2 regions of the Comamonas sp. CMM03 genome follow, and region 1 is predicted to be linked to the other one. Evidence: predicted binding sites of a transcription regulator. Region 1 holds the regulator's gene; the other holds the start of a gene.
The links. Region 1 encodes LexA, which represses DNA repair genes until DNA is damaged. Its sites were predicted from a motif close to ACTGTATNNNNATACAGT; they were not measured.
Positions count from the first base shown of each region.

Region 2: a site for LexA is predicted at 2,246-2,263, ahead of KW830_RS07100 (DNA topoisomerase IV subunit B). Genes of this name have one in related genera too.

Region 1 is NZ_JAHUXB010000001.1:919,833-924,007, reverse strand. Features, by position in the region: gene KW830_RS04135 (diguanylate cyclase domain-containing protein) at 1-232, opposite strand, end outside; gene KW830_RS04130 (asparaginase) at 563-1,552, opposite strand; gene lexA (transcriptional repressor LexA) at 1,634-2,305, shown strand; gene KW830_RS04120 (hypothetical protein) at 2,534-2,839, shown strand; gene pdxH (pyridoxamine 5'-phosphate oxidase) at 3,141-3,803, shown strand.
Region 2 is NZ_JAHUXB010000002.1:82,662-86,836, reverse strand. Features, by position in the region: gene KW830_RS07115 (SDR family oxidoreductase) at 1-622, opposite strand, end outside; gene KW830_RS07110 (hypothetical protein) at 665-832, opposite strand; gene KW830_RS07105 (MFS transporter) at 871-2,064, opposite strand; gene KW830_RS07100 (DNA topoisomerase IV subunit B) at 2,297-4,175, shown strand, end outside.

The DNA.
Region 1 (4,175 bases):
CCTCATCCAGGCGGTTTTGCAGCGTGGCCTGGTCAGGGGCCTTGAAAAGCTCCAGCGTGTACTGGTTGACGCGCAGCACCTGAAAGCACTGGCTGCATTGCTGCACGCGCCGGGGGTCCTCGCGGAAAAACTGCTGCAAATCGGTGACGCCTGCGGCGCGCCATTGCGCGAACAACTGCTTGAGCCCGCTGTAATCCTCCATCCACAGGGATATGGGGGCGAGGTCAAACATGTCCTCAAAATCCAGGCCGCTCGCGAGAGAATTGGTCACCACTAACACCTCCGTGCGCGATTATTGCTTACCGCGCCGGGTGCACATTCCTCTTCTCTACCGGTTGTAAGTTTTTGTGAGAATTTCGTGCGCGCCACACGACAGCCCCGTACAGCCAGCGCTGTGCAGACCCCGGGTTGGCGAGATTTTCCAGCGGACCTCGACTGCAACACGCTATCGCCTGCCTACCTGCGGGTTGGGCTGGCAGGCCTGCACGTATTCACGCCGCGCAACAAGCCCGCCCCCCCACCCTATGGCGGCGTGGCCTGCCGCACCGGCACGGATTTCGGGCTAGCGGTCCGTGCGCGGCCAGCCCATCAATTCCAGCATCAGACTGGTGCGCGCCTTCACGGCAGACAAGGCGCTGACACGGCTGTCATCGGCGTCTTCGGCCTGCACAATGCGCCCGCGCTCGCAACGCGTGCTGCGGCGTACCGCCAGGCCCCGGCTTTGCGCCACTTCGAGTGCGGCATCCAACGCCTGGTGGGTGGTGCCGTTGCCTGTGCCGGCCACCACCAGCCCGCGCACGCCAGCGCTGCACAGCGCCTGGACCACCGCCTGCATCACCGACCCGCTGCAGCCTGCATGACTCACCAGGATTTCCACCTGAGGCCATTCGGCAGGCGGGCGCAGCGCGCCCACCGGCGGAATCTTCGGCGCCGACAGAGCGGCCCCCTCCACGGGGCCGACCCAGCGTACCCGCCCCTCTTCCACCCAGCCCTGCGGGCCGCTGTCACCGCCGTCAAATGCGTCCACCCGGTAGGGATGCACCTTGCGCACCTGGCGGGCACTGAACACCAGCCCGGCCATCACGGCCAGCACGCCGCGCCCGGCCGCATGGACATCGGCTGTGCAAATCACCGCATCCCGCAGATTGCCAGGCCCATCGGCCGAAATGGCACTGGCCGGACGCATGGCACAGGTCAGCACCACGGGTTTGGCTGGCTGCAGCACACACTGCAAGAACCAGGCGGTTTCTTCCAGGGTATCGGTGCCGTGGGTGATGACAATGCCCCCCACATCGGCACGCTCCAGCAATTGGCTGCAGCGCACTGCCAGCGCATGCCAGGTGGTGTGGTCCATGTCCTTGCTGTCCAGCTGGGCCACTTGTTCGGCCTGCAGTGGTGCTTTTGCAACGCGTTCCAGGTCGGGCACCGCCTGCAGCAGTTGCGCCACACCCAGCTGTGCCGGACGGTAGCCCACATGGGCCCCCGCAGAGTCCGCGACCCCGGCAATCGTGCCGCCGGTCCCCAGAATGACGATGGTTTTGCCACTTTCCACTTGCAGTCCTTTGCAAACTGGTCAAAAATACAGGTACTGGATGAACGCACAGTATTCATCCCCATTGATCGAGGAATGCCCATGGACCACCCCAAGCTCACCCCCCGGCAGCAGCAGATTCTGGATCTGATCCAGTCTGCCATCAGCCGCACTGGCGCGCCCCCAACCCGGGCCGAGATCGCCAGCACGCTGGGTTTCAAGTCGGCCAATGCCTCGGAGGAACACCTCAAGGCCCTGGCCCGCAAGGGCGTGATCGAGCTGGTCAGCGGCACTTCGCGCGGCATCCGCCTGTGCGTGGACACCGTGCGCAGCATCAACGCAGCCCGCGGCAACGTCTTTGCCCTGCCTCTGACCGCCATGCAGCCGCTGCTGCTGCCGCTGGTGGGCCGTGTCGCTGCAGGCTCGCCCATTCTGGCCCAAGAACACATCGACCAGACCTATTCGGTGGAAGCCAGCATGTTCGCCCACAAGCCCGACTACCTGCTGAAGGTGCGTGGCATGTCCATGCGGGACGCCGGCATCCTGGACGGCGACCTGCTGGCCGTGCAGTCCACCCATGAGGCCCGCAACGGCCAGATCGTCGTGGCCCGCCTGGGTGATGACGTCACCGTCAAGCGCCTGCGCCGCACCGGCTCGCAGATCGAACTGCTGCCAGAAAACCCCGACTACCCCGTCATCCAGGTCAATCCCGAGGAGCCCTTCGCCATCGAAGGTCTGGCCGTGGGCCTGATCCGCAACTCGGCGCACATGTAGCGCCCGGTCCTTCTACCGGGCTTCCCATGGCGCGCTCAGCGCTGCCACCCAGGCCCTTGACCGCGGAAGCGCCGCCCAGCCACTTCCGCCACTACCACGGTTCTGTACCGCGGCCTGCGCGGCCGCGCAGGGGCTGTTTTGCCCAGAATTTGTCTCTCCGATCAGGTGTGTGCAGCCTGAGGGAGTAGGTTTGCCCGGAAAACTGCACAACAGAAAGCGAGCTCCCCCATGCGCCTGTTCACCACTTCCAGCACCCCGGTCGGCTTTACCCTCACTGCCCCCTTGTCCATGCAGGTCCAGCGCCACCCGGGCCTGCGTGCCCATCGTGCGGCAGCGTCTGCTGGCACAAACGCAGCATCCACCGCCAGTGCCAACGACAGCCGCTATTTCAGCGTGGCCATGGACGACAAGGTGCGCGTCCTGCGTCGCGACGTGGGCGACCGCGCCCGCATGGTGCTCAGCGGTCGCATGGCCGATGTCTGCGCCGCCCTGGAACACATGAGCCGCGCCGAAACGGTGTCCTTGGCTGGCTGAGCCATGCCGCCCGGCGCCGCCATACGCGGCCCGTGTGCGGCACCAGATCCTGCACATTGCGGATTGCAGTGTCCGAACTTGCCAGGCCTGCGTGCACAAGGGGCGCAATCCCGGAACATCTGGCAGTCCGGCGGACTGCCCCCGTACTGCAGCGCATGCACCACGGCAACCGGTTTCAGGCTCGCCTACACGCCATCTCATCTGCCCCTGGACGTACCTCCCTGGTCTGCATTAGCCACAGCAGGCAGCGCACGGCCTGCACAAATACCGCACTGCTGCACGCAGGGGGCACAATGGCGGCATGAGCCAGATTTCTGCCCACATCGCCGACCTGCGCAAGAGCTACGAGCGCGCAGAACTCAATGAAGACGCATCCAAAGCGGATCCCCTGGCGCAGTTCGACCAGTGGCTGCAGGAAGCCGTGAGCGCGCAAGTGGCAGAACCCAATGCCATGACCGTGGCCACGGTAGGCAACGATCTGCGCCCCAGCACACGCATCGTGCTCATCAAGGGCTATGACGCACGCGGCATTGTCTGGTACACCAATTACGACAGCCGCAAAGGCAACGAACTGGCGGGCAACCCGTTTGCAGCACTGCAGTTCCACTGGGTGGAGCTGGAGCGCGTGGTCCGCATCGAAGGCCGGGTCGAACGCGTCAGCGACGAGGAAAGCGACACCTACTTCCACAGCCGCCCGCTGGACTCCCGCATTGGCGCCTGGGCCAGCCCGCAAAGCCAGGTCATATCCAGCCGCAGCGTGCTGGTGGCCAACGCCGCCAAATATGGCGCCCAGTTCCTGCTCAAGCCTCCGCGCCCCCCGCACTGGGGCGGCTTCCGTCTGGTGCCCGACCGCTGGGAATTCTGGCAGGGCCGCAAGAGCCGCTTGCACGACCGTTTGCGTTACCGCACCGAAAGCGGGCCAGACGACAGCCAGGTTTGGGTACGTGAACGACTTGCGCCCTGAATAGCGCTTTTTGAACGAAAACCGCTCAAGTCCCCGCAGCGTACGCCGATACAACACATATCGGTGTACGCGCCAAGTCTAGGCGGTGCGCCCAAGCCCCGGCGCTCGCGCAGCCGGGGCTTTTTCTATGTCCCAGACGCGGCCCCTGGGCTGCAGCGCATAGGCATCGCGGGACACTGGGCAGCGTCTCAGCCCCTCCCGCGCCCTTGCACCGCCAGCGGGTGCGTTGCCTTGCGCCATGTCCCACGGGCTGGCATCAGTACTGCCTGCTGGCTGTCTGCTGCATACGCCCCATACAACGCAGCAAACCCTGGAAGCCCGCTGCGACCAAGGCCATGGGAGCGAACGCGCCCCCGATATGTGTGCCCCCGA
Region 2 (4,175 bases), on a different contig from region 1:
CGCTGACGCCTGCGGCCTGGCCTTGGGCGTTGTAGCCGTGGTAACGGATGCGGGTGTCCACCACGCCTGGGTAGGCCGTGGTCACGCCCACGCCGGCGGGTTTCAGCTCGGCGCGCAGCGCTTCGAAAAAGCCGGCCTGGGCGAACTTGCTGGCGCTGTAGGCCGTGCGCCCGGGCACGCCCACCAGCCCGGCCAGCGAGGACACGGCCACGATGCTGCCCTGCGAGGCCTTCAGGTGCGGCAAGGCGGCATGGGTGCACCACACACTGCCCCAGAAATTGGTGCGCATCAGTTGCTCATACCAGGCCAGGTGCTCGGCACTCACGTCTTCGAACAGGGCGTGTGCCGATACGCCGGCGTTGTTGATCAGCACATCCATGCCGCCAAACTGTTGCACGCTCTGTGCCACCAGGGCGCGGCAGGCCGTCTCCTCGGACACATCGGTAGGCACGGCCAGCAACTGGGCGCCGTGGGCCTGGCATTGGTCCGCCACGGACTGCAGTTTGTCGAGGCTGCGCGCGGCCAGGATCAGCTGCAGCGATTGCTGGTGGTGCCGTGCCAGCTGGAGTGCCATTTCGGCGCCGATGCCGTCAGAGGCACCGGTGATCAGAATGCGGGGCATGAGACCTCCCGGCCATGCCGCCGGGGCGGGTTGCCCCCAGGCTCAGAAGCAGGCCCAGACCTGGTTGGCGAGTGTGACCATGAAGTCCGGCTGCAGATACAGGGCAAACACTGCTGCCAGCACCGCGGCGATGGCCGCCCAGACCAGCGCCCGCCGCCAGCCGTGCAGCCGGGGCGGGACAGAGGGCGGGGCGGTGCAGGGGGTGTGCATGGCTGCGATGGTAGCGCTGAACGGCGGTGCGAGACCGGTCAGGCGGCGGCCGGCTTGCGCACCAGGGCCTGCTCGCGCACCGGCAGGTTGACGACGGCGGCAAAAATGCCCAGCGCAATCGCCAGATACCAGACCATGTCGTAATTGCCGTTGCGGTCATACAGGTAGCCGCCCAGCCACACGCCCAGGAAACTGCCCACCTGGTGGCTGCAGAACACAAAACCGCCCAGCATGGACAGATGCTGCACGCCGAAGATCTGGGCGATGGTGGCATTGGTCAGCGGCACGGTGGACAGCCACAGAAAGCCCATGGCGGCCGAGAAGAGGTAGACCGACCAGGGCGACAGCGGGGCCAGCAGGAAGGCAATGATGACCACCGAGCGCAGCCCGTAGATGCCCGACAGCAGGTAGCGCTTGGGCATTTTCTGGCCCAGATTCCCGGCGATGTAGGTGCCGAAGATGTTGAACAGGCCCACCAACGCCAGGGAATAGCTGGCCACCTGGGGGGCAATGCCAAAGTCCTTCAGGTAGCTGGGCATGTGCACGCCGATGAACATCACCTGAAAGCCGCAGACAAAGTAGCCCGACAGCAGCAGCACAAAGCTGGGGTTGGTCCAGGCTTCGGCCAGGGCCTGGCCGATGGTCTGGTCGCGCTGGGGGCCAGCGCCTGCCGTGCCGCCAAAGCCGGGCTCGCGCAGGCCAAAGGCCAGGACGGCAATCACCAGGGCGATCACCGCCAGGATCAGCAGCGCGTTGGACCAGCCGAACTGCGTAATCAGCCCGCCCTCCACCGGTACCATGAAGAACTGGCCGAACGAACCGGCCGCGGCCGTCACGCCCATGGCCCAGCTGCGGCGATTGGCCGGAATCTGCCGCCCCAGCACGCCATAGATCACCGCATAGGTGGTGCCAGCCTGGGCCGCACCGATCAGCACCCCGGCGGTGAGTGCAAACAGCAAGGTGGAGGGCGACAGCGCCATGCCCACCAGGCCCAGCGCATACAGGATGGCGCCGCCGATCAGCACCTTGAAGGCGCCCAGCTTGTCGGCCATCATGCCCACGAAGATACCCAGCACGCCCCAGGACAGGTTCTGGATGGCAATCGCCAGGGCAAAGGATTCGCGGGTCCAGCCCATTTCCTGGGTGATGGGCTGCAGCCACAGGCCGAAGCCGTGGCGTATGCCCATGGACAAGGTGACCACTGCGCCCCCGCACAGCAGCACCTGCAGCATGGGCAGGCGGTTGGTGGTGTTGTTTTGGTTTTGCATAGCTGTGGAATGTATCCAGTTCACCCCCTACCTGTGGGGCAGCCCCACCTCGCGAATGGACTCCGGCGCGACAGCCTGCTGTGTTAGCGTTGCGCCCGGAAATGCCCCGGCGCTTGCGCATGTGCAAGCAATGGCGTCAGGGGTAACTGTTTATTTATCCAGCTGTGCGCTGGTGCGCGCACTACAATTCGCCCCCATGGCAGCCAAACCCTCTACTTCCATTCCCGAATATTCGGAAGGTTCGATCCGCGTCCTCAAGGGCCTGGAGCCGGTCAAGCAACGCCCCGGCATGTACACCCGCACCGACAACCCCCTGCACATCCTGCAGGAGGTGATCGACAACGCGGCCGACGAAGCCCTGGCCGGCTACGGCAAGCGCATCAAGGTCTCGCTGCATACCGATGGCTCGGTCAGCGTGGAAGACGATGGCCGCGGCATTCCCTTTGGCCTGCACCCCGAAGAAGGCGCCCCTGTGGTGGAGCTGGTCTTCACCCGCCTGCATGCCGGCGGCAAGTTCGACAAGGGTCAGGGCGGCGCCTACAGCTTCTCCGGTGGTCTGCACGGCGTGGGCGTGTCTGTGACGAATGCGCTGTCCACGCGCATGGAAGTCACCGTGCACCGCGACGGCAAGGTGGCCCATCTGGTGTTTGCCGGTGGCGATGTGATCGAGCCCCTGACCGTGCGCCCGCTGCAAAGCGGCGAGCGCAAGCAGGGCACCACCGTGCGCGCTTGGCCGGACGCCAAATACTTTGAATCGTCCAACCTGCCCATGGGCGAGATGGTTCACCTGCTGCGCAGCAAGGCGGTGCTGATGCCCGGCGTGAGCGTGTCCCTGGTCAACGACAAGAACCGCGACACGCAAAGCTGGCAGTACAAGGGCGGCCTGCGCGACTATCTGGCGCAAAGCCTGGCGGGCGACCCCGTCATTCCCCTGTTCGAGGGCGAAGGCTTTGCCGACCGGCACAACGACAACTTTGCCGAAGGCGAAGGTGCGGCCTGGTGTGTGGCCTTCACCGAAGAAGGTGCACCGCTGCGCGAGAGCTATGTCAACCTGATTCCCACCACCGCCGGCGGCACGCACGACAGCGGCCTGCGCGACGGCCTGTTCCAGGCGGTCAAGGCGTTCATCGACATGCATTCGCTGTTGCCCAAGGGCGTCAAGCTGATGCCGGACGATGTGTTCGCCCGCGCCAGCTATGTGCTCTCGGCCAAGGTGCTGGACCCCCAGTTCCAGGGCCAGATCAAGGAGCGGCTGAATTCCCGCGACGCCGTGCGCCTGGTCTCGGGCTTTGTGCGCCCGGCGCTGGAGCTGTGGCTGAACGAGCATGTGGAGCACGGCAAGAAGCTGGCCGAACTGGCCATCAAGGCCGCGCAGACGCGCCAGCGCGCCGGCCAGAAGGTGGAAAAGCGCAAGGGCTCCGGCGTGGCCGTGCTGCCCGGCAAGCTCACCGATTGCGAAAGCCGTGATCTGGCCCACAACGAGGTGTTCCTGGTCGAAGGCGATTCGGCCGGCGGCTCCGCCAAGATGGGACGGGACAAGGAGACCCAGGCCGTGCTGCCGCTGCGCGGCAAGGTGCTCAACACCTGGGAAGTGGACCGCGATCGCCTGTTTGCCAACACCGAAATTCACGACATCTCGGTGGCCATCGGTGTCGATCCGCATGGTCCGGATGACGCGGTGGATCTGTCCGGCCTACGCTACGGCAAGATCTGCATCCTGTCCGATGCGGACGTGGACGGCTCCCACATCCAGGTGCTGCTGCTGACGCTGTTCTTCAAGCATTTCCCCAAGCTGATGGAGGCCGGCCATGTGTGCATTGCCCGTCCACCGCTGTTCCGTGTGGACGTGCCGGCGCGCGGCAAGAAGCCGGCCGCCAAGGTCTATGCGCTGGACGAAAGCGAGCTGAACGCCATTTTGGAAAAAGCGGCCAAGGAAGGTGTGGCGCGCGAGAAATGCCAGATCAGCCGCTTCAAGGGCCTGGGCGAGATGAACGCCGAGCAGCTGTGGGAAACCACGCTCAACCCCGACACGCGCCGCCTGCTGCCGGTGCAGGTTGACACCATGCCGCTGCAGG